Regions from separate parts of the Geobacillus sp. LEMMY01 genome, predicted to be linked through region 1. Evidence: riboswitches for the same ligand, from Rfam matches in the RefSeq annotation. Region 1 holds a riboswitch; each other region holds the start of a gene.
What was found. A riboswitch is a leader RNA that binds a small molecule or an ion and turns the genes downstream of it on or off. The one in region 1 is predicted to bind S-adenosylmethionine.

Region 1 (7,336 bases):
TCCGCGCGCCGTTCGTTTTCGTTCGGGTCGCCAAACGCAATGTCAAGCTGAAGGCAGGCGATGCGGATCGTCATGAGTTTTCACCTCGAAAAAATTTTGCTTTACATTTTGCTTTTTACGATATATGATGTTGCACTAGAATTTCAAGAATTTTTTAAGAAGGTGTGGGCGATGACGATCGAAATTCCTTTTTCCGAGCTGCTTGAGCAGTTGCCGAAGCAATTTTTCGCCTCGCTTGTCGCGAAAGTCGGGGAGAAAATCAAGGCCGGATGCGACGTGATCAATTTAGGGCAAGGCAACCCGGATCAGCCGACGCCAAAGCATATCGTTGAGGCGATGCAGCGGGCGGCGGCCAATCCGAAATATCATAAATATTCGCCGTTTCAAGGCTACTTCTTTTTGAAAGAAGCCATCGCCGCGTTTTACGCGCGTGAATACGGGGTGAACATCGATCCAGACCGCGAAGTCGCCATTTTGTTCGGCGGCAAGGCCGGGCTTGTCGAGCTGCCGCTTTGCCTCGTCAACCCGGGCGATGTGGTGCTTGTCCCGGATCCGGGCTATCCGGACTATTGGTCGGGGATCGCGCTTGCCCGCGCGCGGATGGAAATGATGCCGCTTGTTGCGGAAAACGGTTTTTTGCCGGACTATGAAGCCATTCCGGCGGCAGTGGCCGACCGAGCGAAGCTCATGTTTTTAAACTATCCGAACAATCCGACCGGCGCGACGGCGACAAAGGAATTTTTCGCGGAGACGGTGGCGTTTGCCGCCAAGTACGGCATTGCCGTCGTGCACGATTTCGCTTATGGGGCGATCGGCTTTGACGGCCGGAAACCGGTCAGCTTCCTGGAAGTCGATGGGGCGAAAGACGTCGGCGTCGAAATTTATACGTTTTCGAAAACATACAATATGGCCGGCTGGCGTGTGGCGTTTGCCGTCGGCAACGAGCGGATCATTCGGGCGCTTGAGCTGCTTCAGGATCATTTGTATGTCAGCTTGTTCGGCGCCATCCAGGAAGCGGCCGCTGCTGCGCTCCTTGGTCCGCAAGATTGTGTCACGGAGCTGGTCGCATTGTATGAGGCGCGCCGCAATGCGTTCATCGCTGCGCTCTGCGAGATCGGCTGGGAAGCGCCGGCGCCATCCGGGTCGTTTTTCGCTTGGCTTCCGCTGCCAAAAGGCATATCATCCGCACAGTTTGCCGACATGCTGCTTGAGCGGGCGCATGTCGCCGTCGCACCGGGCATCGGGTTCGGCGAGCACGGCGAAGGGTATGTGCGCGTCGGCCTCTTGACCGATGAAGCGCGGCTTCGCGAAGCAGCGGAGCGGATCGGCCGCCTCGGATTGTTTGAAAAAAATTTTTGAAAAATGATTGACAACGCCAATCGGTGATGTCATAATTCAAAGTAAATTTGCCAATCGTTTGACAAGTGCATAAACAAGCAGGCTTTCTTATCAAGAGCAGGCGGAGGGACGAGCCCAATGAAGCCCGGCAACCGGCTTGGCGCGCGCCAAGCACGGTGCTAATTCTTGCAGCGGAAACGCTGAGAGATAAGAAGAGCGCCATGGATGAGTGACGCCTCTTCTTATGAAGAGGCGTTTTTATTTCGAGATTGAGAGGGATGAACGATGAGTGCAGTGATTGCAACGTATTTGCTTCATGATGAAACAGACATTCGGAAAAAGGCGGAAGGGATCGCGCTCGGCTTGACGGTTGGCACATGGACGGACTTGCCGGCATTAGAGCAAGAGCAGCTCCGCAAACATAAAGGGGAAGTCGTTGCGATCGAAGAGCTTGACGAAAGCGAGCGGGTAAACGCGTATTTCGGCAAGCGGCTGAAGCGGGCGATCGTGAAAATCGCCTACCCGACAGTCAACTTCAGCGCCGATTTGCCGGCTCTGTTGGTGACGACGTTTGGCAAATTGTCGCTTGATGGGGAAGTGCGGCTGCTTGATTTAGAGTTTCCGGATGAATGGAAGCAACAGTTTCCCGGGCCGCGCTTTGGCATCGCCGGCATTCGCGAGAAAGTCGGGGTGCATAACCGCCCACTGTTGATGAGCATTTTTAAAGGCATCATCGGCCGTGATTTGGCGTACTTGACGTCGGAATTGAAAAAACAGGCGCTCGGCGGCGTTGACCTGGTCAAAGACGATGAAATTTTGTTTGACAGCGAGCTGTTGCCGTTTGAAAAGCGGATCACCGAGGGCAAAGCGGCGCTTCAGGAAGTGTACGAACAAACGGGCAAGCGGACGTTGTATGCCGTCAACTTGACCGGCAAAACGTTTGCGTTAAAGGACAAAGCGAAACGAGCCGCCGAGCTTGGCGCCGATGTGCTGTTGTTTAACGTCTTCGCTTATGGGCTTGACGTGCTGCAAGCGTTGCGTGAAGACGAGGAGATTGCGGTGCCGATTATGGCTCACCCGGCGTTCAGCGGCGCCGTTACGCCGTCGGAGTTTTATGGGGTGGCTCCTTCACTTTGGCTTGGAAAGCTTTTGCGGCTCGCCGGCGCCGACTTTGTCCTGTTCCCGTCGCCGTATGGCAGCGTCGCCTTGGAGCGTGAGCAGGCGCTTGGCATCGCAAGGGCGCTCACCGACGACCAAGAGCCGTTCGCTCGGGCGTTTCCGGTGCCGTCGGCCGGCATTCACCCGGGATTGGTGCCGCTCATCATCCGCGATTTCGGCCTTGACAGCATCGTCAACGCCGGCGGCGGCATCCACGGCCATCCGGACGGGGCGATCGGTGGCGGACGGGCGTTTCGCGCGGCGATCGACGCGGTGCTGGCCGGCCGTCCGCTTCGTGCGGCGGCAGCAGAAAACGAAGCGCTGCAAAAAGCGATCGACCGCTGGGGCGTCGTTGAGGTGGAAGCATGACGAAACAGCTCGTTCTCTTTTGTGATTTTGACGGCACAATTACGGAAAACGACAACATCATCGCCATTATGAAACAGTTCGCTCCGCCGGAGTGGGAGGCGTTAAAAGACGACGTTCTCGCTGAGCGCATTTCCGTTCAGGAAGGAGTCGGGAAGATGTTTTCCCTCCTTCCGTCCACGTTGAAGGATGAAATTGTGGATTTCCTGCGGTGCACCGCCCGGTTGCGCGCGGGATTCCGAGAGTTTGTCGCGTTTACGAAAGAGCGGGGAATCCCGCTTTATATCGTCAGCGGCGGCATTGACTTTTTCGTCTATCCGCTGCTTGAAGGGCTCATTGAACCGGAGCGCATTTTTTGCAACGGCTCCGATTTCAGCGGCGAGACGATTCGCATTACATGGCCGCATGCGTGCGACGGTGAGTGCCAAAACGGCTGCGGCTGCTGCAAGCCATCGCTCCTTCGCAAGCTTGCCCGCCCGGACGGGTACCATGTCGTCATCGGCGATTCGATTACGGATTTAGCGGTGGCGAAGCAAGCGGATTACGTGCTGGCGCGCGATTTTCTGCTCCAAAAATGCCAAGAGCTCGGCTTGCCGCATGCGCCGTTTGCGACGTTTTTTGACGTGATTGATGCGTTGCAGCGAATGGAGGTGATCGTATGAGCATCGTCGTGAAAAAGTGGAACGAGCTCGCGGAAGTGAAAGCCGAGCTCGCCGCCCGCGACTGGTTTTTCGCGACAAGCGGCAATTTGTCGATCAAGGTGACGGACGACCCGTTGACGTTTTTGGTGACGGCGAGCGGCAAGGATAAGCGGAAGCAAACGGACGAGGATTTTCTGCTCGTTGACGCCGCCGGAAAACCGGCGGAGGACACGCACTTGAAGCCATCGGCCGAGACGCTCTTGCACGCGGAAATTTACGGACGGACGAATGCCGGCTGCGTCCTGCACGTTCATACCGTGGACAACAACTTGATTTCTGAACTGTATGCGCAAAACGGGGAAGCCGTTTTTTCCGGCCAAGAAATCATCAAGGCGTTCGGCATTTGGGAGGAAAATGCCGCAGTGCGCATCCCGATCATTGACAATTACGCCGACATTCCGACGCTCGCTCGGGAGTTTGCGAACTATGTTCATGGCGACGCCGGCGCCGTGTTGATCCAAAACCACGGCATCACGGTCTGGGGGCGTACGGCGTTTGAAGCGAAAAAACATTTGGAAGCATGGGAGTTTTTGTTCCGCTGGCAGGTGAAACGGCTGCTTTTGCAGCGGACCGGCCTGCCGGTTGGCTAATCCATATGCATTTTTCCAAAGGGGGATGTGAACAATGGCAGTCATCAAAGTGAGAAAAACGGGCCAAGTGATTGAAGGGGAAGAGAATGTGCGCGCGTTTTTGAACAGTCAAGGGGTGTTGTATGAACATTGGGACATCACGAAACTGCCGGAGCACTTGCGCGACAAATACGTACTTACGGATGAAGAAAAAAATGAAATTTTAGCGACGTTCAAAGATGAAATTGAAGATTTGGCGGCGCGCCGCGGCTACAAAACGTGGGATATCGTCGCCCTGTCCGACGCGACGCCGAACTTGGATGAACTGCTGAAAAAATTTGAACAAGTGCACATCCATACGGAAGATGAAGTGCGCGCCATTACGGCCGGCCATGGCATTTTCATCATCAAAGGCGACAAAGAAACCGGCTATTTTGATGTAGAGCTTGAAGCCGGCGACGTCATTTCCGTGCCGGAAGGGAATCCGCACTACTTTACGCTCATGGATGACCGTCGGGTCGTTGCTGTCCGCTTGTTTATCGACCCGTCCGGCTGGGTCGCTCATCCGTATGAAGAAAAAGAGGAAGCTGTCCAATAACAACGAACGCCCCGCTGCTTATATACAGGCGGCGGGGTGTTTTCGTTAAATCGATTGTGTTAGAAAAATCATAAACAAAATGCCGACAATAAACGCATACGTCGATGTCCGTTCATTTCCATCGCCATGGCTTTCGGGAATGAGCTCTTTGTAAATGATAAACAGCATCGCCCCGGCGGCAAACGCCAACCCGTACGGAACGAGCCCGCGAAAGAGGGAGGTTAAGTAAAAACCAAGCAACGATGTGACGATTTCCACCGCTCCGGTCAACGTGGCAATGAGAAACGCTTGAAAGCGGCCGATTTGCTGGTTGACTAAAAACAAAGCGACCAAAAACCCTTCCGGTGCATTTTGCAAGCCAATCGCCAGGGCGATTAAATTGCCGATTTGCGAAGAGCTGTCCGAGGCGTAGCTCACCCCGACCGACAGTCCTTCCGGAAGATTGTGCAAGGCAATGGCAGCAATGATGAGCATCGCTTTTTCATCAAATTGTAAGCCGCTTTTCGTATGTTCCAAGTCGATGTGAGGGACAGTCATTTCAAGCAGCGTCAATACGAGCACACCTGCCGCCAGTCCGATGGCCAGCGCACCAAAGCCGCCGGTACGCAATGCTTCGGGGATGAGGCTTTCCATCGAAGCCGCCATCATAATGCCGGCGGAAAAGGCCAGCAGCACGTCACGCCACCGGTGGGTGAGCGATTTGGCCATAAACAAAATCGGCACGGCGCCAAGCCCGGTTGATAAGGCGGAGAGCACGCTTCCGGCCAACACTTGGTTCATCCACTTCCCTCCCTGACACCCTTTCTCCTTCTTCACATATGCATCGTTCAGTGGAATGTGACAGTCGCCCAAGCGCCGACATATAATAAATTATCATAGCCGAAGCGAAAGCCGTTGGCGAGGAAAATGCATCATCGCGAACAAAAAACGGTTGCCCGGGAATTCGCTGTTCCAGTATAATGAAAGTAAGAAAATGTCAACTTTAAAGGGTTGGATGCTATGGAACAAAAGGAGCAGGCGTTGCAGCAGTCATTAAAATTATTCATCGTGTTATCGCGGGCATACCGGTCGATCAGCGACCAAGTAAACAAGTCGATTCAATCGTTCGGCGTCAATCCGACCGAATTTGCGGTGCTCGAACTGCTTTACCATAAAGGCGATCAGCCGCTCCAGCAAATCGGGGAAAAAATTTTGCTCGCCAGCGGCAGCATCACGTATGTCATCGACAAGCTTGAAAGCAAGGGGCTGATCATCCGCCGCGCCTGTGAGCGGGATCGCCGCGTGACGTATGCGTCGATCACCGACAGCGGCCGGCAGTTCATCCAGCGCGTGTTCCCCGAACATGCCGAGACCATCCATGAAACGGTGGCGGCGCTGACGCCGGAAGAAAAGGAACAGGCGATCGTGTTGCTGAAAAAATTAGGCTACGGCGCAAAAAGCAGAGACTGACCTCGCGTCAGTCTCTTTAATTTTGCTGAAAATGGATACGTTATATAAAGAAAATAACACTGCAAGAAAAAGGAGAGATCGCCATTGATGATTCCCGTTGGGGTGTCCAACCGCCACATTCATTTATCGAAAGAGCATATGGCGGCGCTGTTTGGCGAAGACGCCGAGCTGACGATGCTCAAGCCGCTGTCGCAACCCGGTCAGTTCGCCGCCAAAGAAACGGTGACGGTCGAAGGACCGAAAGGGAAAATCGAAAACGTCCGCGTCCTCGGCCCGGTCCGTTCGCTCACCCAGCTCGAGATTTCAAAAACGGACAGCTTTAAGCTCGGTGTCGCGCCGCCGGTCCGCTTATCCGGCGACATTGACGGGACGCCGGGCATCACGATTCACGGGCCGAAGGGGACAGTGACCGTCGACAAAGGGGTGATCATCGCCAAGCGGCACATTCATATGACGCCGAAAGATGCGGAAACGTTTGGCGTCCGCGACAAACAAGTCGTGAAAGTGAAAACACAAGGGGAACGGGCGCTCATTTTCGATGAAGTCATCATCCGCGTCAGTGAAGATTTTGCTTTAGATATGCACATTGACACGGATGAAGCGAACGCAGCTGGCTTGAAAACCGGCGATTATGTCGAACTGCTTCCGTCGTGAAATCATCCGCAGCAATGGGAGACAATGCGCCCTCTCGTTCGTCCCGAGAGGGCGCTTCCCGTTAACGCGGACGCTTCTTGGATGGCTCTAGTGTGCCGACAAGATGAAACGGCGCATCATGCCGGATGGCATCGATGATGCCGCCGCTGATTTCTTGATGGGTGAGCCAGCGCGAACCATGTTCTTCCACGACAAAGCCGAGCTGAACTTGCCGGTACAGGCAAGCGGCAGGCAAACAGAGTTTCTGTTTCATCTCGGTTGGATCGGCGCGGCTGCCGAGCACGTGAAACAGCCGCCAAGGACTGGGGTGTCTGCTATTTTTCCAAATGATGGAGGACAGCGCCTGCGTTTCATCCGTATGCACCCACGCGATGATCAGATCAAATGTTCCATTTTCTCTGATCGTTTGGCAAATAAAAGAACATAGCGTTTCTTGATCGCGATAATCGACAAGAAGCGGGGTGATGGACGCCATCTGTCCAGTGCGGTCGATGAGCTGCTTC
Region 2 (7,336 bases), on a different contig from region 1:
TAGTTGGCGTTGATCAGAACCGCATCACCTTCGCCGTTTTTGTAAATTTGCGGCAGAAGCCCGGCGTCGACATCGGCCTTAAATTTTAAATGCTTCGGATTTTCGATGATGTCATTGACCGTCGCTTTCGTTTTATCGACGCCCGGTTTCAATTTAATGAGCCCTTTTTCTTGCAGCATCGATAAAATGCGGCCATGGTCGGCGACCGAGTTGCTCATGATGATCGTCGCGCCGTCCGGCAGTTCTTCAATGCTTTTATATTTTTTCGAGTATAAGCCGATCGGCTCGATATGAATGCCGCCGGCGTTGACGAAATCATAGCCATATTCTTTCTTTTGCGATTCTAAATACGGAATGTGCTGGAAGTAGTTGGCATCAATTTCTTTATCCGCCAACGCTTTGTTCGGCAAGATGTAATCTTGGAATGTGATGATTTCCAAGTCAATGCCTTTTTTCTTCAAAATCGGTTTCGCTTTTTCCAAAATTTCCGCATGCGGCACGTTCGAAGCGCCGACTTTCAGTTTCACCAATTTGCCGTCTTCGCCGCCTTCCGCGTTGTCGTTATTGTTGCCGCCGCATGCCGCCAAAGCGAGCACAAGAATGGCAGCGAGCAAAACACCCAACCATTTCTTCATCGATCGTTCCTCCTTTATCGTTTATCTATTTTCGAAGTGACAAAGTCACCGATCAACTGAATGACAAACACAATGACTAGAACCAACACGGTCGCAATAAACGTCACATCGTTATGGTTGCGCTGGAACCCTTCCAAATACGCCAAGTTCCCAAGCCCGCCGGCGCCGACGACCCCAGCCATCGCTGTATAGCTGACGAGCGACACCGCAGTGACGGTAATGCCGGAGACAAGCGCCGGCAATGACTCCGGCAGCAACACTTTCCAAATAATCGTCCACGTTGAGGCGCCCATCGCTTGGGCTGCTTCGATGACGCCTTTATCAATTTCGCGAAGAGCGATTTCGACCATGCGGGCATAAAACGGCGCAGCCCCAATGACGAGCGCCGGCAGCGCCGCATTGGCGCCAAGCATCGTCCCGACGAGCCATTTCGTAAACGGAATGAGCAAAATAATTAAAATAATGAACGGAATGGAGCGGAAAATATTGACGAATGCGGCGATGACCGCATTGGCCGCCCGATTCTCCCATAGGTTGCCCTTTGATGTCAAAAATAAAAGCAATCCGAGAATGATCCCGAGGACGAAAGTGGCCGCCACCGCCACTCCCGTCATATACAGCGTCTCGACCGTCGCCGCCCACATCGTCTCCCATTGCACGTTCGGCAGGAGGTTAGCGAGCATCGTGAATCACCTCCACCGCCACTTGCTGGCGTTGAATATAGTCAAGCGCCCGGCCGATTTCATCCTTCGCCCCGTCGAAGTGCACGAACAGCACCCCATAGGCGCCTTGATGGGTTTGCGAAATTTTTCCTTGCAAAATGTTGACATCGACGGCAAACTGGCGCACCACTTCGGTGATGAGCGGCTTTCCGGCGGCCGCGCCGACGAACGTCAGCTGCGCGATCAGCCCGCTCGGGTATTGGCCAAACAAATGGGAAATCGCTTCTTCTGTCTCCTCCGGCTCGATCAGCTGCTTGACAAACCGTTTCGTAATCGGCTGCTTCGGATGGCGGAAGACGTGCAGCACTTCTCCTTGCTCAACGATTTTGCCGCTTTCCATCACCGCAACGCGGTCGCAAATTTTGCGGATGACGTGCATTTCATGGGTGATGATCACAATCGTGAGCCCGAGCCGCTTGTTGATGTCGACAAGCAAGTCTAAAATCGCATCGGTCGTCTGCGGGTCCAACGCCGATGTCGCCTCATCGCACAGCAAGACTTTCGGGTTGTTGGCGAGCGCCCGGGCGATGCCGACCCGCTGTTTTTGTCCGCCGCTTAGCTGCGACGGGTATGCATCCTCGCGCCCGGAAAGGCCGACAAGCTCGATCAATTCATCAACCCGCTTGTTCCGCTCCTCCTTCGGGACGCCGGCAATTTCAAGCGGAAAGGCAATGTTTTCCCGGACCGTGCGCGACCAAAGCAAGTTGAAATGCTGGAAAATCATCCCGATTTCTTGGCGCGCCTTGCGCAGCTCCCGACCTTTGATGCGCGCCATATCGCGCCCGGAGACGATCACTCGGCCGCTCGTCGGCTTCTCGAGCCCGTTGAGCAATCGGATGAGCGTGCTTTTCCCCGCGCCGCTGTAGCCGATGATGCCGAAAATTTCCCCTTCGCGAATCTCAAGCGACACGTGGTCGACGGCCGTGACCGAGCCGTTGGCGGCTTGATATATTTTCGTCACTTGTTCGAGTGTAATCATCGTTTCACCTTCCTTCCCCCAAGGCGGCAGAGCGCAAAAAGAAAACCTTTCTGCCCGCAGAGAACAGAAAGGTATTGTGCACCATTCCGTCTCTTATCTCTCAAAGCAGGCCGCTTTGTGTGAATTGGCACCATTTCAGCAGATGCGCTGACGGTTGCCGGGCTTCATTGGGCACATCCCTCCACCTCTCTTGATAAGAGCGCAACAATCGCCTATTCAATTGATTACGAGTGTGATTGTATCATTGCTTGTCGAATCGTGTCAACATATTTTTTATCCGACGTGCCGATACGGCTTGGCCAAATGGAGGAGCGACTCAAGCAGCAACATATGGCGGAAGCTTCCTGACACGTACACTTCACGCAGCCGGACGAGCTGCTGCAACTTCAGTTCGCCGTTTAGCAAGGACGCGAGCGCTTCTTTAGAGCCGCGCACCGTCAATGTTTTCCGTTCATCGTTTTCCATCCCTCTAGCGGCTGATTCCTTGCCGATCAACAGCAAGGCGGTTTCGTCATCGCTTTCAAACCGAACACACAGTTGCTCATCCGGCACAATCGGCAACAAATGGCGCAATACTTGCATCCGTTCCACGAACTGCCCGACCAATTCACGCACTTCCATTGAACATCCTCCCCCTATCTCTCCTTGTCTCCTTAATATTTCCATGCAAAGGGGGAAGAATCCTTTACAAAAATCTCGACAACCGTGATGGCGAAAAGGCACTAGTTTTGTCATTTCCCAAGAAATATGTCAAACGGCGTCAAAAAAAGCAAATCGTCAGTGCGGCAAACGGGCTTGAATCACTTCGTACAAATACGGAACGGAATGAAAGGCATACCACTTGCCTGCGATCGTTCCGTCCCTAAAAAGAAGCAGGCAAGGAACGCTTTCAATTTTCCACTCAGCCGCCTGCTCAGGGATATAGTTGATGTCCGTTTCGTAAAACGGCAGCGCCGGAAACAACTGTTCCACCACAACAAGCATTCGCTTCGCCAGCTGGCATGTACCGCACAGCGGTGTATACAAATAAAGGGCTAGGAGCGGCTCGTCTCTCACAACCCGTCTGATCTCTTTTCGGTCAATCGGTTTCACTCGCCTCTTCCTCTCATGAGCGATTCGATGCGGACGTCGAAATGAGCGCGCAACAGTACTTGCGCCAAATGCCAATGCGGGGCGGTCGCCACTTCGCGATACGCCCGGTCAATGTAAATATGCTCTGCCTCTGGAAACATACGGCGAAACTGCCGGCGCAATTTTTCCCCCGCCTCATCGGCATCGGCCAACACGTATACATCGTATCCTTCCAGCTCATCAGCCAGCTCCTCAAGGCGCGCATCACTGATCGTGCCGTTTGTGCAGACGATGACGACCGGTTCGTTCAGCACCGCCGCCACCTTTTGCTTGTCTGATCTCCCTTCGACGATGATCACTTTTTCCGTCCGTCGCATGTCCGACCCACCTAACTTCAAAGAGGATACTATTATTGTATGTCCTGCGCCGGCCAAATGTTGAAAAAGAAAAGCAACGGCCATCCACCGTTGCCTTCTTCACATCATCCCGCTTTCCCGTCACAATCGACATCTATTGCATCTTTTGATCCGGTTCAACGGTAGCGGTCGCGTCTTTCAACATTTTCATATCGGGTTGTCAACTCGACAGACGCCCCCGAAGCAGAAGGGCTGATCCGTCGCCCAAGCAGCCGAGCAAGCCGCCGGTCAGCTTTCCGGTCTCCCAGCCTGTACTATGGATGAACATCGGTGGCAGCGTCAGCGCGAGCACCTCTGTTCCATCAAAATTTAGTATGTATATCGGGTTCCGGAATCAAAGCGAAAGCGGCACGAACTTATCCTTCGTTGATCATCGCCTCGTATTGCTCGGCCGTCAACAAATTGTCGATTTCGCTCAAATCTTTCGGTTTGACGACGATCATCCATGCTTTGTCATACGGCGATTCGTTCACATATTCTGGATTGTCGTTCAGCGCCTCATTCACTTCGACCACCGTGCCGCTGACCGGCGCGTACAGTTCCGAAACGGTTTTCACCGACTCGACGCTGCCGAACGGCTCGTTCGCCGTCAGCTCCGTTCCAACTTCCGGCAGTTCGACAAAGACGATGTCGCCCAACTCCGATTGGGCAAAATCGGTGATCCCGATCCGCACGTTGTCTCCTTCCACGCGCACCCATTCATGTTCTTTCGAGTAACGAAGTTCTTTCGGCGTGTTCATCGAATCCCTCCATTGCGACAAAATGTATTCCTTTTCATCATAACCGATTTTCCGCAAAAACTCACCGAATCCGCCCTATTTCTCAAAAAATTTTTTATGTCGCCGCCGGCGGCCGCTGAGCGAAAAACGCCTCATACTCCTGTTCGCGAAATCCGACAACAACCCGCTCGCCATCCGTTAAAATCGGCCGTTTCACCAGCATTCCATCGGAGGCGAGCCAGTCAAGCATCTCCTCTTCCGAAGCGCGATCTAGCTGATCTTTCAGCCCGAGCTCGCGGTATTTCATCCCGCTCGTGTTAAAAAATTTCCTAAGCGGCAGCCCGCTTTGGCGGTGCAAACGGGCGAGCTCCTCTTTCGTGAGCGGCTCGTCGACTAAGTGCACCGTCCGCACGTCAACGCCGTGTTCATCGAGCCAACGCTTCGCCTTTCGGCACGTTCCGCATTTTGGATACCAATAAAACGTCAGCGCCATCGCCATTCCCCCTTTTTAACAGTGTTGGATGATCCATCATCCGCGGCCGAGTTGAGCGCTGTCACATCCGCTTCACCCAAACTGAACGCCCGCTTCTTATAACAAGAAGTACCAGGCCATGCCTGGTACTTCTCATTATCACACAATATACCGTTCCGCTTCAATGAGCGCGGCGGCCGCTTCGCGTTTTTTCGCGATCACGTTGATCGGCGTATGGCGCGTCAGCCGGCGGAGAGCTGCGAGCATCATCCGAAGCGTATCGCCTTGTTCGACGGCGACGAGTGTTTCTTTCGCATGGGCTTCAATTTCATTGAACGCTTCTTGGCAGAAAATTTGCGTATACAACACTTTTTGTTTGTTTTTCTCCTCACCGCTCGCTTGAATCGCTTTTTCCGTGCGCAACAAGGCTGACTCCATCGCGTAAATGTTCGAGACGATGTCGGCGATGTTGACAAGCACTTCTTGCTCTTCTTCAATGCGCTGGCCATACTTTTGCGCCGCTAAGCCAGCCACCATCAGGGCGATTTTTTTCGCGTTGCGCACAAGGTATTTCTCTTGATCAAGCACACCCGAACCCGGCTCTTCCGCCGTCATCATCATCAGCTCTTCTTGCAGCTGCTGCGCTTTTTGGAAGAGCGGCAACTCGCCTTTTACCGCCTTTTTCAAATACATGCCCGGCACGAGCAGGCGGTTGATCTCGTTCGTCCCTTCAAAAATGCGGTTGATGCGCGAATCGCGGTAGGCGCGCTCGATTTCGTACTCTTGCATAAAGCCGTACCCGCCGTGGATTTGCACGCCTTCGTCAACGATGTAATCGAGCACTTCCGTAGCGAAAAACTTGTTCAACGAGCATTCGATCGCATATTCGGCGATCGACTTCGCCACTTCCTTGCCATCTTTCGCTTTTTCCGCATCAAGCAGGCCCATCCGTTCATCGAACAAACCGACCGTGCGGTAAACCGAGCTTTCGGCGGCATACAGGCGCGATGCCATGGTCGCGAATTTTTCCTGCGTGAGTGTGAATTGGGAAATCGGCCGTTTGAATTGCTGGCGCTGATTGGCGTATTTGAGCGTGATCTCCAACGCCCGCTTCGCGCCGCCGACCGCCCCTAACCCAAGCTTGTAGCGGCCGATGTTCAAAATGTTGAAGGCAATGACATGGCCTTTACCGACTTCACCGAGCACATTTTCTTTCGGCACCGGCACATCTTGCAAAATGAGCGTTCTTGTCGACGAGCTTTTAATCCCCATTTTCTTTTCTTCCGGACCAGTCGAAACGCCCGGGAAGTCGCGTTCCACGATGAACGCGGTGAAATGCTCGCCATCAACTTTCGCATAAACGACAAACACATCGGCAAAGCCGGAGTTCGTGATCCATTGTTTTTCCCCGTTTAGAATGTAATGCGTGCCTTCCGCGTTTAATCTCGCCGTCGTTTTCGCGCCAAGAGCGTCAGAACCCGATCCCGGCTCCGTCAAGGCGTAGGCGGCGATTTTTTCGCCGGTCGCTAAATACGGCAAATATTTTTGTTTTTGTTCTTCCGTGCCAAACAACACGATCGGCAGCGATCCAATGCCGACGTGCGCCCCGTGCGAAATCGCAAAACCGCCGGCGGGCGCCATTTTTTCCGCAATGATGGCCGAGCTGACTTTGTCTAGGCCCAAACCGCCGTATTCTTCCGGAATGTCAGCGCTTAACAAGCCGAGCTCGCCCGCTTTGCGGAGCAATTTCACTGAACGGTCAAACTCGTGGTTTTCCAAATGCTCGAGCTGCGGCAACACTTCGTTGTTGACATACTCTTCCGTCGTTTTGGCGATCATATGATGTTCGTCGGTGAAATCTTCCGGCGTAAAGACGCGCTCCGCCGGAATGTCTTCAATCAAAAAGCTGCCGCCTTTGATCGCTTCTTCCATCGTTTTGGCCATCGTTGATTTCCTCCCCCGAAATAGATCGTGATTGTCCGGGCGGCAACGCCGCCCAGCAGTGCTTTCCTCATCCGAAAAATCGCGAAACTACAGCAGCTCAAACACGCCAGCCGCTCCCATGCCGCCGCCGATGCACATCGTGACGATGCCGAACTGCACGTTGCGGCGCCGCATTTCGTAAAGCAAAGACAATGTCAGCTTCGCGCCCGTGCAGCCGAGCGGATGGCCCAGCGCAATCGCCCCGCCGTTGACGTTGACGATGTCCTCATCCAGCCCAAGCTCGCGGATGACTTGGATGGCTTGCGAGGCGAACGCTTCGTTCAGCTCGATCAAGCCGATGTCGGACAGCTCAAGGCCGGCCAGCTTCAATGCTTTCGG
Region 3 (7,336 bases), on a different contig from region 1:
TGTAGTAGGCGAGCATTCGCTTTCCTAAGTTTTCGTACACTTCGAGATGCCCTGCTGAATCCAAATCGGGGTAAAAGCGCCGATCGCCCGCGATGTCTTTTGGCAAATAGGCAAGCGCCTTTTTATTCGGCGTCGAATAGCCGACATACTCGGCGTTTTGCGCCGCGTGTTTCGGGTCGAGCATAAAATTGATAAACGCGTGCGCTCCTTCGATGTTTTTCGCTGTTTTCGGAATGACCATGTTGTCAAACCATAGGTTGGATCCTTCTTTCGGCACGACATAGTCGAGCTTGTCGTTTTCGGAAATAATTTCCGCCGCATCACCCGACCAAACGACGCCAATGGCCGCCTCTTCATTAGCGAGAAGCAGCTTGATTTCATCGCCGACAATCGCCTTCACATTCGGCATGAGTCGATCGAGTTTCCGCTTTGCTTCTTGCAAATGGGCTTTGTTCGTATCGTTAAGCGAATAGCCGAGGCTGTTTAACGCCATCCCCATCACTTCCCGCGCCCCATCGACAAGCAAAATTTGATTGCGCAAGTCCGGATCCCATAAGTCGTTCCAGCTTGTGATTGTCTTGCCGCCAAGCATCTCGCGGTTGTAGACGATGCCGACCGTTCCCCAAAAATACGGCACTGAATACCGGTTGTGCGGGTCAAACGGCAAGTTGAGGAACCGCGGTTCGATATATTGTAAATTCGGCAGCTTGTCGTGATCGAGCGGCAACAGCAGGTTTTCCTCGATCATTTTGCTGATGGCGTAGTCCGATGGAACGGCGACATCAAACGTCGCCCCGCCTTGGGCGATTTTCGCCATCATCGCCTCGTTGGAATCGAACGTTTGGTAAATCACTTTCCACCCTGTCTCTTTTTCAAACTCTCGAATGAGCGCAGGGTCGATGTAATCGCCCCAGTTGTAAACGGTCACCGTTTTGCCTCCGCCGTACCCTTCCGCTTCGTTCAACCGGTGGGTGATGAACATGAGGACGAACGCCGCGATGAACACGGCCGCAAACCCTTGGACAAGCCGTTTCACCTACTTTCGCCCCCCTATCCCGTACATTCGGCCGCCTTTTTGGCTGAGCACATAATAACCGATGACAAGCAGCATCGTAAATAAAAATAGCAGCGTCGACAGCGCATTGATCGATAAGGAAATGCCCTGGCGCGCCCGCGAATAAATTTCCACCGATAGAGTCGAGAAACCATTTCCCGTGACAAAAAACGTCACGGCAAAGTCATCGAGCGAATACGTAAGCGCCATGAAAAAGCCCGCCCATATGCTTGGCGCCAAAAACGGCAGCACGACGCTTGACAGCACTTGCCAAGGCCCTGCTCCTAAATCTCTAGCCGCATCAATCAGCGTCGGGCTCATTTCCTCGAGTTTCGGCAGCACCATCAACACGACAATCGGCACGCTAAAAGCAATATGAGACAACAGCACGGACGTAAACCCAAGCTTGATGCCGGCCACCGTAAACAGCAGCAAAAACGAAGCGCCGATGATGACATCCGGGCTGACGATCAGCACGTTGTTGAGGGCAAGAAGGGCGTTTTTCGTCCGCTGCCGCTTGACATAGTAAATGGCCAATGCCCCAATGACGCCTAAAATCGTCGCGATCGCCGCGGACAATAAGGCGATGACAAGCGTATTCAGCACGATCATCAACAATCGATCGTCCGACAATACATCGCGGTACCATTCCAAGGTGAACGATTGAAAATCGTGCATCGCTCCGCCGCTGTTGAACGAATAATACATCAAATACACAATCGGCGTATACATCACGGCAAACACAATCAAAAGATACACGCGCCCCCACCAATGCGTCCGTTTCATCGGCTTCCCTCTTTCCTTCCGGTTCCTGTCAGGACGACAATGACGGCCATCGCCGCCATTAAAACAACCGCGATCGTCGCCCCCATCCCCCAATCTTGCGTGACAAGGAAGTGCTGCTCAATAGCGGTGCCAAGCGTAATGACGCGGTTGCCTGCGACAAGGCGCGTAATCATAAACAATGACAGCGCCGGGATGAACACCGCTTGGCAGCCGGCCTTCACCCCGCCAAGCGTGAGCGGGAAGACGACGCGGCGGAACGTCGTCCAAGCCGAAGCGCCCAAATCGCGGGCGGCATCAATGAGTGACGGCGGCAATTCTTCAAGAGCATTAAAAATCGGCAGCACCATAAACGGAATAAAAATGTACACCGATACAAACACAAAGCTGAAATCGGTAAACAACAGCTGCCGCGGCCCGACGCCGAGCGTCTGCAACAGAGCGTTGGCCAACCCGTACGTGCCGAACAGCCCTAAAAACGCATACACCTTCAGCAGCAAATTCACCCACATCGGCAAAATAAGCAACAACAGCCATAACTGCTTGTGCCTCGTCTTTGTCAGCCAATAGGCGGTTGGATAGCCAATCAACAGCGACACAAGGGTAATCAAAAACGCGTACCAAAACGAATACGCCATCATTTTCAAATAAATGGGCGTCAACACTTTTTCATAATTCGCCACCGTCCAATGTCCGTCTATATCCAAAAACGATTCATATAATAAAAAGACGATCGGAGCGATGACAAACAACACCAACCAAATGCCATAAGGGACTAAATACCAGTTCCGCCACGCCCGTTCCGTCATGCGCCCTCATCCTCCCTTTCGACTCGCATGACGTGAATCGCTTCCGGTTCAAAACGAAGGCCGACCGTTTCCCCGACTTCCGCCTTTTTCGTCGAATGGACAAGCCATTCGTTGCCGTTTTCATCGTAGCCGCAAATTTCGTAATGGACGCCTCGGAATAAGAGCGAATCAACACGAATGACAATCTGGCCGTCTCCCGGCGCCACGAGTTCCAAATCTTCCGGGCGGATGACGACGTCGACCGGTTCGTTAGGCGCAAAACCGCGGTCGACACACTCAAACCGCTTGCCCGTGAACTCGACCAGAAAATCTTCGATCATGCGCCCCGATAAAATGTTCGATTCACCGATAAAATCGGCGACAAACCGGTTGATTGGTTCATCGTAAATCTCTTTTGGTGTCCCAAATTGCTGAATTTTACCTTTATTCAGAACAAAAATGTAATCGGACATCGCCAGCGCTTCTTCTTGATCATGCGTGACAAAAATAAACGTAATGCCCAATCGGCGTTGGAGCTCACGCAATTCGTACTGCATTTCCGTGCGCAGCTTCAAATCCAAGGCCGATAGCGGCTCATCCAAGAGCAAAACTTCTGGCTCATTCACAATCGCCCGCGCAATCGCGACGCGCTGGCGCTGACCGCCGGACATCTCTTGAATGCGGCGGCGCTCATAGCCTTCCAAGTTGACAAACCGGAGCGCTTCGCTCACTTTTTGGCGGATGTCCGCTTCTTTCATTTTTTTAATGCGCAAGCCAAAGGCGACATTTTCAAATACGTCCAAATGCGGGAACAAGGCGTAATCTTGAAAAACGGTATTGACTTGCCGCTTGTTCGGCGGGACGTGATGAATCGGCTTTCCATGGAAATAAATCGTTCCTTGCGTCGGTTCGATAAACCCCGCAATCAGCCGCAAAATCGTCGTCTTCCCGCACCCTGACGGGCCAAGCAGCGTATAAAACTTCCCGCGCTCCATCGCAAAACTCACATCATCCAATACCACCATGCCGTCGTATTCCTTTGTCACTCGCTCGAAGCGGATGATCTCTTCCCCGTTCACTTCCAGCCCCCCGTCTTCTTCATCTCCATCATTCCTAATTAGAACATAGAGACAATGAAAGTGCAATGACAAAACGATCGTTGAACGGTCTTCCCACCCATGCCAATGCTTAAGAAGCGAAAAATGGTCGACGATGCAATTGATAAGGCAACATACCGCCCGTTTTCCTCTCTTACAGAAGCTTGTCTGTCAGACATAATCAAGGGAGCGGAAAATGAATCCAATGAAAAGTCTAATATTTTGGCCTCTATCTGCTCAAACGTTTCTATTGAACATGGCAAAAACCAATTTTTTCTATTATAATATATCTATGAATTCTGTTAGGGAGGAATGAAATTGAAAAGCATTAAACCCGGCCGCGGCCCGTCGATGCAAGGACTCTTCGGCAGCATCGCCGCTGTGTTGTTCGGCATCTTTTGGATGGTGATGGCATTCTCCATCACCGCGGACTCGCCGTTTCCCGCCGCCCACTTTTTTCCGTTTTTCGGCCTTGTCGTCATCGCCATCGGCGTATTTCAAGCGTTTTACCATTACAAAAATGCGACGGGAAAACAACGCATGTCCTTATTGGACATTGTCGACAGCGAGGAAGAGCCCGACCCGCTGAACGTCCGATTTGGAAGCCATAAACAGCCAAACAAGCATTGCCCTCATTGCGGCGGGCATGTGCAGCACAATTTCCAATTTTGCCCCCGATGTGGGAAAGCGCTTCTCCCTTGATCCGAGAAATTCTTTTTTGAAATTTCCTTGCTTCACCGTATTGAATAATTTCGAAAAATACATTAAATTATATAGTAATCATCAAAACGCTACCGCACAATTGCATACGGATATTCTTATCAAGAGAGGGGGAGGGACTGGCCCGGTGAACCCTCAGCAACCTGGCCCGCGGCCAAGGTGCTAAATCCAGACAGGCGGAAGCCTGGAAGATAAGAAGAAGCGAATGAAAAGTCTTCTTCTTAGAAGGCTTTTTTCTTTTACTACGGAGAAACGGGGGAATCGAACGTGGGATTGCTGGATGAGTTGAAAGAACGCATTCTCATCGCTGACGGAGCGATGGGGACGCTTCTATATTCGCACGGCATTGACCGTTGTTTTGAAGAATTGAATCTATCCAATCCAGATGAAATCGTTCATATTCACGAGGCGTATATCGCCGCAGGCGCCGACGTCATTCAGACGAATACATACGGCGCCAACTACGTCAAACTCGCCCGCTACGGCCTTGAAGATGAGGTGCCGGCCATCAACCGCGCGGCGGTGCGGCTCGCCAGGCAAGCGGCAAACGGACGGGCATACGTGCTCGGGACGATCGGAGGGCTGCGCACGTTAAACAAAAGCGTCGTCACGCTCGAAGAAGTGAAGCGGACGTTTCGCGAGCAGCTGTTTGTCCTGCTGGCTGAAGGGGTCGACGGCGTGCTGCTGGAGACGTATTACGATTTGGAAGAGTTGGAGACGGTGCTTGCCATCGCCCGCAAAGAGACCGACTTGCCGCTTATCGCTCACGTCTCGCTCCATGAAGTCGGCGTCTTGCAAGATGGCACGCCGCTCGCGGACGCCCTTGCCCGCCTAGAGGCGCTCGGGGCCGATGTCGTCGGACTGAACTGTCGTCTCGGTCCGTATCATATGCTTCGGTCGCTCGAGGAAGTGCCATTGCCGGAACGCGCCTTTTTGTCGGCGTATCCGAACGCCAGCCTTCCGGATTACCGCGATGGGCGGCTTGTCTATGAGACGAACGCTGAATATTTCGAGGAAACGGCCAAAGCGTTCCGCGACCAAGGGGTGCGCTTGATCGGCGGGTGCTGCGGCACGACGCCGAAACATATCGAAGCGATGGCAAAAGCGCTCTCCGACCGAACGCCGGTGACGGAAAAAACGGTGAAACGGCGCGCGGTGTCTGTATCAGTGCAAGCGGAGCGGCCCGCCCCATCTCCCCTTCCCGAGCTTGCCCGCACGCGCCGCTCGGTCATTGTGGAGCTGGATCCGCCGAAAAAATTGGGGATTGACAAGTTTCTTGCCGGGGCGAAAGCGCTCCATGACGCCGGCATCGATGCGCTGACGTTGGCCGACAACTCGCTCGCCACGCCGCGCATCAGCAACGCCGCTGTCGCCACGATCATCAAGGAGCGGCTCGGCATCCGCCCGCTTGTGCATATTACATGCCGCGATCGCAATTTGATCGGCTTGCAGTCGCATTTGATGGGCTTGCATACGCTCGGCATCACCGACGTGCTCGCCATTACCGGCGACCCGTCGAAAATCGGCGACTTCCCAGGGGCGACGTCGGTGTATGATTTATCATCGTTCGATTTGATCCGCTTGATCCGCCAGTTTAACGAAGGGCTGTCGTACTCGGGCAAACCGCTTGGGCAAAAAACGAACTTCTCGATCGGCGCAGCGTTCAACCCGAACGTCCGCCATTTGGATAAAGCGGTCGAGCGGATGGAGAAAAAAATCCAATGCGGCGCCCATTATTTCTTGACCCAGCCGATTTACTCGGAAGAGAAAATCGTTGAAGTGTACGAAGCGACAAAGCATCTTGACACGCCGATTTACATCGGCATTATGCCGCTTGTGAGCGCGCGCAACGCCGAGTTTTTGCATCATGAAGTGCCGGGGATCACCCTTTCCGATGAGATTCGCGCCCGCATGGCCGCCTGCGGCGACGACCCGGTGCAAGCAGCGCGCGAAGGGATCGCCATCGCCAAATCGCTCATTGACGCTGCGTTCGATTTGTTTAACGGCATTTATTTGATCACGCCGTTTTTGCGCTATGACATGACGGTCGAGCTTGTCCGCTACATTCACGAAAAAGAAGCGGCCGCGAAAGAAAGGAAGGTTGTTCATGGCTAAGGTCACCTTAGAACAGCAGCTGAAGAAAAAAATTCTTGTCATCGACGGCGCGATGGGCACGATGATCCAAAGCGCCGACTTATCGGCCGCCGACTTTGGCGGCGAGGCGTATGAAGGGTGCAACGAATATTTGACATTGACCGCCCCGCATGTCATCCACCGCATTCATGAAGCGTACTTGGACGCCGGCGCTGATATCATTGAAACGAACACGTTCGGGGCGACACGCATCGTGCTTGACGAATATGGCCTCGGTCATTTGGCGCTTGAACTGAACATCGAAGCGGCCAAGCTCGCCAAACAAGCGGCTGAGTCGTTCTCCACCCCGGACTGGCCGCGCTTTGTCGCCGGTTCGATGGGCCCGACGACGAAAACGTTGTCGGTTACAGGCGGTGCAACGTTTGATGAACTCGTCGCCGCCTACGAAGAACAAGCGCGCGGACTGCTCTTAGGAGGCGTCGACCTTCTCCTGCTCGAGACGTGCCAAGATACGTTGAATGTCAAAGCCGGTTTTCTCGGCATTTCTAAGGCGTTTGAAGCGGTCGGCCGCCGCGTGCCGCTCATGATTTCCGGCACGATCGAACCGATGGGCACGACGCTTGCCGGGCAGGCGATCGATGCGTTTTTCATCTCTGTGCGCCATATGAAGCCGATCGCCGTCGGCTTAAACTGCGCAACCGGCCCGGAGTTTATGACCGACCATTTGCGCACGCTCGCCTCGCTCGCTGACACGGCGGTCAGCTGCTACCCGAACGCCGGGCTGCCGGATGAGGAAGGTC
Region 4 (7,336 bases), on a different contig from region 1:
CCGAGCTCGCGCGTATAGGCGGCGATCGTCGTCGACCATTGGACATAGCTCAACCAGCACAGTCCATAGCCGGCGCAAAGGAGGGCGAGCGCCCAGCCCACGGCGCGGGATGGCGCTCTTTCCGCTTCTCCGGATCGTTTCTTTCTCAGCGGCGGCAAAATCGGAACGCGGCGCAACCCGGCTACAACCGTAAACAAAAACGCGGCATACAACAAAAGATTGGCGAAAAAAACGAGCGAGAACGAATATGAAGCGACAAGCCCGCCAAGCGCCGAACCGACGGCGACGCCGATGTTTTGCGCGACATACAAGGCGTTGAACGCCCGCCGCCCCCCGTCCGGCCAAATCGCCCCGGCGTACGCCGACGCCGCCGGAAAGACGACGCCGCTGCCAATGCCGACAAGCGCCAAAAACACCGCATAATGCGGCCAACCGTGCCAAACGTTCAACCCCGCAAGCGCGGCCATCGTCAACACCGCCCCGGCCAACAAAACGCGAAACCCGCCGATCCGGTCAAATAAAAAGCCGCCAGCCAAGCTGCCGATGACACTTCCCCCAGAGTTGAGCATGAGCACGACACCAGCGACAGCGAGCGGCTGGCCGAGCTGTTCGTGCAAATAGATCGTGTTTAGCGGCCATAGAAACGACGCCCCTGTCACATTGAGCGCCATGCCGACAAGCAGCCACCAAAGAGCGCGGGGCATCGGCCATCATCCTTTTCTGGCTTTTATTTTGAGTTCCGAAATAATTGTAGGGGGAAACGCGAAAAAAATCAATAAAAAATAAGGAGCGGCATCCGCCCCTTTGGCTTGTCGTCACCCGTTCCGCTGCTTGGAGCGGATCGGTTGGCCGCCCGTTTCCTCGTATTGCTTTTTCGCCAGCTTCACCGGGTCAAAGTCTTAACCAAGCTCCAAATCGTTATTGTTTTGGCCGTTGCGTGTTTTTTGTTCCGGATTCGTTTGTTTCAGGCGTCGCTTCATGTCGTGTTCCTCCTCGTTTCAGCGGTCAAGCAAACAGATGCCGTTTGGCAACATGATCGCCATGCGTTCGCTTCCCGTTTCAGCGGTCAAGCAAAATCATGTCGTTTTGCAATTGCTCCAGTTGGAGCCGCATCCGATGCAGCTGCTCGCGCTGCTGGGCGTTGCAGCTTCGCGCCAAGTGCGCCAAATCGATGACCGTCTGCTCGAGCATCTGCTGGGCGTTTGTGTATTCGGTGATGTTGTAATGCTCCTGCTTTTGCGCTTCCGTATATTGCTCTTTCGCGTAGCGGATCACATCTTCACACCGCTGCAAAAATTCCTCAACAGATTGTCTTGTTGCCATCTGCTCACCTCGTTTCGTGATGTTCCCTCATGTTTACTATGCGCCGCATAGGCTGGCCGTATCACGCCAATGATTGGCAGCGGTCGATTTTCCATGAAGTTTTTGTTACAATGCCGACGTGAGGATCTTCGTTCAGCTCGATCAGGCCGATGTCGGTCAGCTCAAGGGTTTCCGCCATGCTGGCGTAGAGGATGGGGCGGCTAGAGGGAGAAAGCGATGGCGCCCGACATCTTTGGCCGCAGCGCCATACCCGCCAACGTAAACGATGAAACGATCGCAAGGAGGGCCCAACCGATGGCTTTGATGAACATTTTGCCGTTTGCCCGCTTTTTGCTTGATCAAGCGGTCAACGAAGGCGACATCGCCGTCGACGCGACCGTCGGCAACGGGCACGACACCGTGTATTTGGCTCAACGCGTCGGGGATTTCGGCCATGTGTTCGGCTTTGACATTCAGCCTGAGGCCATCACCGCCGCTTCCGCCCGCCTCGCGGAACATGGGCTATGCGGGCGGGCGACGTTGTTTCAACGAAGCCATAGCGAAATGCTTGAGGCGCTTCCCGCCGATGTACACGGGCGCATCGCCGGCGCGGTGTTCAACCTCGGCTATTTGCCGGGCGGCAATAAGCAAATCGTCACCGAGCCGGAATCGACGATCGAAGCGGTCCGCCAGCTGCTTTCCGTCATGAAGCCGGGCGGCGTCATCGTTCTTGTCGTGTACCACGGCCATCCGGAAGGAAAGCGCGAACGCGACGCGCTCCTTGATTACGTCCGCTCTCTTGATCAACGGCGCGTCCATGCCTTGAAATACGAATTCATCAATCGGCAAAACGACCCGCCGTTTTTGATCGCGCTCGAGAATCGGGCGGATGGGGGCGCCTGAGTCCGTCCGGTCCGCTGACGAACCGCTGCCCTTGCCAATACAAGCAAACGACCGCCCTTATGAAAAGGACAGCCGTTTTTGCCGCTCCTGCCAAAAGCGGTATGCTTTTCCGTTCCAATAGAAAAACTGCGACGCCGCCCCGCCGGCGCGGACGAGCCGGCGCGCCAGCCGGCGCAGCCCGCGCTGCTTTTTCACCTTGGCATCCGACAAATACAACCCAAGAAGCCCTCGGTGAATGAGGCGGTGAAACTCGCCGTGCGGAAGCGCGCCAACATGGCGGTCGGCCTCTTCGATGAAATGGCAAAGCCGCTCAAGCATCACCGTTTCATTCGGATAGTAAAAGCAAAAGTTTAAATCGCCGCCTTCCCGGTCTTCCTCCTGGTCGATCAAATAGTCGAGCAAAATGTGCAGCCCTTGAATGTATGGAAAATAGCCGTCGCGCACTTGTCTCGCCATCTCCGGCGGCAGCGATTCGCCAAACGCATAGGCGACGAGGCAGAAAATGCCGAGCGTCGAACCGGAGCAGGCGGAAAACTCATACCATTCCATCGGCGGCAAGGCGTCTTTGTATTGCGCGAACCATTTCTCAAGCCGCGGCACCCGCTCGTTGACATCGACGTGTTTATGCACTTGCAAGTCGCAATAATAGCCGGCCAATTCATGCAAAAACGGGGCGATCGTCTCATAATGGCGCGCCGTCTCGAGCACCTCTTGGCACGTGCGGACGAGCGCCGGCAAATAGCCGCCGTCTTCCTGTTCACGGCGATGGCGGTAATAGTTCGACGGCTCCGCGCCGATCGTCAAGGCGTCCGGCATCGAATCGTGCAAGGCGCGAAAGTCGAGCGGATCGAGCGAGGTGCTGCGGTCGCACAAATTATCCAAATAATCGCTGATCGTCTGGTAAGCAACGATAAAGCGGATGCAGGCCTCCATGTTTTCTCCGGCCAAGAGCGCCAAAATGGAGCCGCCTTCGCAATGGAACGTTTTCGAAGCGATGCTCGCGAGCGCTTGGCGCCGCAGCTCGGGGTCAGGGATGCGCTCCGCCCGCTGCCGCCAATAGGCAAGCTCGCGATGGACAAGCGGAAGCACGTCACGATACACCATTTTCATCAATGCGATTGGATGCGTCGGAATTTTCAATCAGCTCACCTCGGGGCAAAAACGATGCTCTTGTCTCCTAGTATTGCCATCCCCATCACCAGGGCAAACGAATCCAGCTGCTGTTCTCTTTCATTTACGATCCTTACTTTGTAAAATAAAAGTGAGCGGACTATTTTACATTAAGAAAGGAACGAAAGCGATGATTTACCCATACAAAGGCAAAACGCCGCAAATTGCCGCCTCCGCCTTTATCGCCGACTATGTGACGATCACCGGCGATGTCGTGATCGGCGAAGAGACGAGCATTTGGTTTGGCACCGTCATTCGCGGCGATGTGGCGCCAACGGTGATTGGCAACCGGGTCAATATTCAAGATAACTCAATTTTGCATCAAAGTCCACACAATCCGCTTATCATTGAAGACGGCGTAACAATCGGCCACCAAGTCATTTTGCACAGCGCCATCATCCGCAAAAACGCGCTCATCGGCATGGGCTCGATCATTTTGGACCGCGCGGAAATCGGGGAAGGCGCGTTTATTGGCGCCGGCAGTTTAGTGCCGCCGGGCAAAAAAATTCCGCCGAACACACTCGCCCTCGGCCGGCCGGCGAAAGTCGTCCGCGAGCTGACCGAAGACGACATCCGCGAAATGGAGCGCATCCGCCGCGAATATGTTGAGAAAGGGCAGTATTACAAAGCGCTGCAGCAACAGCGGACATCGTGCGCCAACAAAAAAGAGCTGCCGTGATCAGGCAGCTCTTTTTCTTTCATCACTTGTCCGCCAACGCCAGCGCTTGTTCTTTCAACAAGGCGGCTTTGTCGGTGCGCTCCCACGGCAGGTCGATGTCCGTACGCCCAAAATGGCCGTAAGCAGCCGTCTGTTTGTAAATCGGGCGGCGAAGGTCGAGCATTTTGATGATGCCCGCCGGGCGGAGATCGAAGTTGTTGCGCACGACCTCAATCAAAATGTCTTCCGACACTTTGCCGGTGCCGAACGTATCGATCGAAATCGAAACTGGGCGGGCGACGCCGATCGCGTAGGCAAGCTGCACTTCGCATTTGTCGGCCAGTCCTGCCGCGACGATGTTTTTCGCGACATAGCGGGCCGCATACGCCGCCGAGCGGTCGACTTTCGTCGGATCTTTGCCCGAGAACGCGCCACCGCCGTGGCGAGCGTAGCCGCCGTACGTATCGACGATGATTTTCCGCCCCGTCAACCCAGCATCCCCTTGCGGACCGCCGATGACAAACCGTCCTGTCGGGTTGATGAAATATTTCGTGTCCTCATCAAGCAGCTCCGCGGGCACGACCGGCTTGATGACCTGTTCTTTAATGTCGCGTTGGATTTGGTCCTGCGTAATTTCCGGATGATGCTGCGCGGAAACGACGATCGTATCGACGCGCACCGGTTTGCCGTTTTCATCGTATTCGATCGTCACTTGCGTTTTCCCGTCCGGCCGCAAGTACGGCAAGACGTCCGTTTTGCGCACTTCCGCCAATCGGCGCGCCAAGCGGTGCGCAAGCGAAATCGGCAGCGGCATCAATTCTTCCGTCTCATTGCAAGCGAACCCAAACATCAACCCTTGGTCGCCGGCGCCGATCGCTTCAATTTCCTCGTCAGTCATCTGACCTTCGCGCGCCTCGAGCGCCCGGTCAACCCCCATCGCAATGTCCGGCGATTGTTCGTCAATCGACGTCAGCACCGCGCACGTATCGGCGTCAAATCCGTATTTGGCGCGCGTGTAGCCGATTTCGCGAACCGTATCGCGGACGATGCGCGGAATGTCCACGTATGTTGATGTCGTGATTTCCCCGCTCACGAGCACCAGCCCGGTCGTGACGCTCGTTTCGCAGGCGACGCGGGCGTTCGGGTCTTTTTCCAAAATGGCATCCAAAATGGCGTCGGAAATTTGGTCGCAAATTTTATCCGGATGTCCTTCCGTCACAGACTCTGAAGTAAACAAGCGGCGTTTGGCTGACATTCGGTTTGTTTCCTCCTCTTGGCATAATGTGGCGACACGGAACTCATTTCCCTTTTTCCCTTCGCAATATAAAAAACCTTTCCTGTAACGGCTGAGGAAAGGTCAGAGCAATCGTATTGCTTCCTTTCACTCTTATCGTTCAAGGACTGCGCCTTGCCACAGGTTAGCACCATTTCACACATGTACAGTTGTGACGGTTGCTGGGCTTCATCGGGCCTGTCCCTCCACCGGCTCGGGATAAGAGTATCCGTTCAATGACTTATCATATCGCAACGGAATCGGCAAAGTCAACTATAGAAATTCATTTTTTATCATTTCCAGCCGCGAAAATTCTTTCCTCAAGGCAATCAACACAATGGGAAAAATAAAGTTTGAAAAACCCACACAATTAGTATGGACTATTAATAAAAATGTGTTATACTATTTTCAAGAGTGATTACAAAAAGAAGGCAGGTTTTGGATATGGGGATCGCAAACATGACAAATAAGCTTGATTTATTGCTACAAAAACCGTACGTGCATCATCAACTGTCCGTTGCCGAGCTCGTCGAGAAAGTGCTGCAGCGGAATGAAGGCCGGCTGACGCACACCGGGGCCGTCGCGGTGACAACCGGCAAGTACACGGGGCGGTCGCCGAAAGACAAATACATCGTCGAAGAACCGTCAACGAAGCAAACGATCGACTGGGGAGCGGTCAACCAGCCGATGTCTCCGGAGACGTTTGATAAACTGTACGACAAAGTGCTCGACTATTTAATGAATAAAGATGAACTGTTCGTGTTTAAAGGCTTTGCCGGCGCCGATCCGAAATACCGGTTGCCGATTCAAGTCGTCAACGAATTCGCCTGGCACAACTTGTTCGTCCATCAGCTGTTCATCCGGCCGAGCGCCGAGGAGCTCGCCGCGCATGAGCCGCAATTTACGGTGATTTGCGCGCCGAACTTTAAAGCCGACCCGAAAGTCGACGGCACGCGCTCGGAAGCGTTCATCATCATCTCGTTTGAACGGCGCACCGTGTTGATCGGCGGCACCGAGTATGCCGGCGAAATGAAAAAATCGATTTTCTCGGTGATGAACTATTTGCTGCCGGAACAAGGCATCCTGCCGATGCACTGCTCGGCCAACGTCGGCCAGGAAGGCGACGTCGCCCTCTTTTTCGGCTTGTCGGGAACGGGAAAAACGACGCTCTCGACCGACCCGAACCGCCGCTTGATCGGCGATGATGAACACGGCTGGTCAAGCCGCGGCATTTTCAACATCGAAGGCGGCTGCTATGCGAAATGCATCAACTTGTCGCGCGAGAAAGAGCCGCAAATTTTTGACGCCATCGGTTTCGGCGCGGTGCTCGAAAACGTCGTTCTCGATGACGCGACGCGGGTGCCCAATTACGACGACGGCACGCTGACGGAAAACACGCGCGCCGCCTACCCGCTTCAAGCGATCCAAAACATCATCGACCCGAGCGTCGCCGGCCACCCGTCCACGATCGTGTTTTTGACGGCTGATGCGTTCGGCGTCCTGCCGCCGATCAGCAAGCTGACGCGCGAACAAGCGATGTACCATTTCTTAAGCGGCTACACAAGCAAACTCGCCGGCACCGAACGCGGCGTCACCGAACCGGAAGCGACGTTCTCGACATGCTTTGGCGCACCGTTTTTGCCGCGCCCGGCCGTCGAATACGCGGAAATGCTCGGGCAAAAAATCGCCGAACACAACGTCCGCGTCTTTTTGGTCAACACCGGCTGGACAGGGGGACCGTACGGCGTCGGCAGCCGCATGAAGCTCGCCTACACCCGGGCGATGGTGCAAGCCGCCGTCGAAGGGGAGCTGGACAACGTCGAAACGGTGCAAGACCCGATTTTCGGCCTCGCCATCCCAACCCGCGTCCCGGGCGTGCCGGATGACGTCCTGCAGCCGCAAAACACATGGGCCGACAAACAAGCATACGAACAAAAAGCAAAAGAGCTGGCGCAAAAGTTCCGCGCCAACTTCCAAAAATTCGCCCACATCGATCCGTCCATTGAAAAACTCGGCGGACCGCTCGTTTA

Region 2: linked by a shared signal. The riboswitch ahead of B1A75_RS07555 (methionine ABC transporter ATP-binding protein) and the one ahead of mtnW (2,3-diketo-5-methylthiopentyl-1-phosphate enolase) in region 1 are both predicted to bind S-adenosylmethionine.
Region 3: linked by a shared signal. The riboswitch ahead of B1A75_RS04000 (bifunctional homocysteine S-methyltransferase/methylenetetrahydrofolate reductase) and the one ahead of mtnW (2,3-diketo-5-methylthiopentyl-1-phosphate enolase) in region 1 are both predicted to bind S-adenosylmethionine.
Region 4: linked by a shared signal. The riboswitch ahead of metK (methionine adenosyltransferase) and the one ahead of mtnW (2,3-diketo-5-methylthiopentyl-1-phosphate enolase) in region 1 are both predicted to bind S-adenosylmethionine.

What each region holds. Positions count from the first base shown of each region.
Region 1 is NZ_MVKA01000007.1:80,900-88,235, reverse strand. Features, by position in the region: gene B1A75_RS05145 (carbon-nitrogen family hydrolase) at 1-74, opposite strand, end outside; gene B1A75_RS05140 (pyridoxal phosphate-dependent aminotransferase) at 172-1,359, shown strand; SAM riboswitch class I at 1,444-1,552, shown strand; gene mtnW (2,3-diketo-5-methylthiopentyl-1-phosphate enolase) at 1,624-2,865, shown strand; gene mtnX (2-hydroxy-3-keto-5-methylthiopentenyl-1-phosphate phosphatase) at 2,862-3,524, shown strand; gene B1A75_RS05125 (methylthioribulose 1-phosphate dehydratase) at 3,521-4,153, shown strand; gene B1A75_RS05120 (1,2-dihydroxy-3-keto-5-methylthiopentene dioxygenase) at 4,188-4,730, shown strand; gene B1A75_RS05115 (ZIP family metal transporter) at 4,776-5,510, opposite strand; gene B1A75_RS05110 (MarR family winged helix-turn-helix transcriptional regulator) at 5,730-6,179, shown strand; gene B1A75_RS05105 (phosphate propanoyltransferase) at 6,267-6,833, shown strand; gene B1A75_RS05100 (short-chain dehydrogenase) at 6,895-7,336, opposite strand, start outside.
Region 2 is NZ_MVKA01000012.1:11,926-19,261, reverse strand. Features, by position in the region: gene B1A75_RS07565 (MetQ/NlpA family ABC transporter substrate-binding protein) at 1-635, opposite strand, end outside; gene B1A75_RS07560 (methionine ABC transporter permease) at 650-1,318, opposite strand; gene B1A75_RS07555 (methionine ABC transporter ATP-binding protein) at 1,308-2,336, opposite strand; SAM riboswitch class I at 2,427-2,536, opposite strand; gene B1A75_RS07550 (sterol-binding protein) at 2,610-2,957, opposite strand; gene B1A75_RS07545 (thioredoxin family protein) at 3,114-3,428, opposite strand; gene B1A75_RS07540 (toprim domain-containing protein) at 3,425-3,784, opposite strand; gene gcvH (glycine cleavage system protein GcvH) at 4,180-4,563, opposite strand; gene B1A75_RS07530 (arsenate reductase family protein) at 4,658-5,035, opposite strand; gene B1A75_RS07525 (acyl-CoA dehydrogenase family protein) at 5,174-6,958, opposite strand; gene B1A75_RS07520 (acetyl-CoA C-acetyltransferase) at 7,046-7,336, opposite strand, start outside.
Region 3 is NZ_MVKA01000005.1:67,599-74,934, reverse strand. Features, by position in the region: gene B1A75_RS04025 (ABC transporter substrate-binding protein) at 1-1,036, opposite strand, end outside; gene B1A75_RS04020 (ABC transporter permease) at 1,037-1,840, opposite strand; gene B1A75_RS04015 (ABC transporter permease) at 1,837-2,646, opposite strand; gene B1A75_RS04010 (ABC transporter ATP-binding protein) at 2,643-3,704, opposite strand; gene B1A75_RS04005 (zinc ribbon domain-containing protein) at 4,041-4,424, shown strand; SAM riboswitch class I at 4,538-4,640, shown strand; gene B1A75_RS04000 (bifunctional homocysteine S-methyltransferase/methylenetetrahydrofolate reductase) at 4,710-6,557, shown strand; gene metH (methionine synthase) at 6,550-7,336, shown strand, end outside.
Region 4 is NZ_MVKA01000011.1:80,178-87,513, forward strand. Features, by position in the region: gene B1A75_RS07395 (MDR family MFS transporter) at 1-704, opposite strand, end outside; partial or broken gene B1A75_RS20210 (glycogen biosynthesis protein GlgD) at 816-980, opposite strand; gene B1A75_RS07405 (YtzC family protein) at 1,060-1,323, opposite strand; gene mnmM (tRNA 5-(aminomethyl)-2-thiouridylate-methyltransferase MnmM) at 1,618-2,205, shown strand; gene B1A75_RS07415 (tetraprenyl-beta-curcumene synthase family protein) at 2,263-3,345, opposite strand; gene B1A75_RS07420 (gamma carbonic anhydrase) at 3,506-4,054, shown strand; gene metK (methionine adenosyltransferase) at 4,077-5,288, opposite strand; SAM riboswitch class I at 5,418-5,532, opposite strand; gene pckA (phosphoenolpyruvate carboxykinase (ATP)) at 5,751-7,336, shown strand, end outside.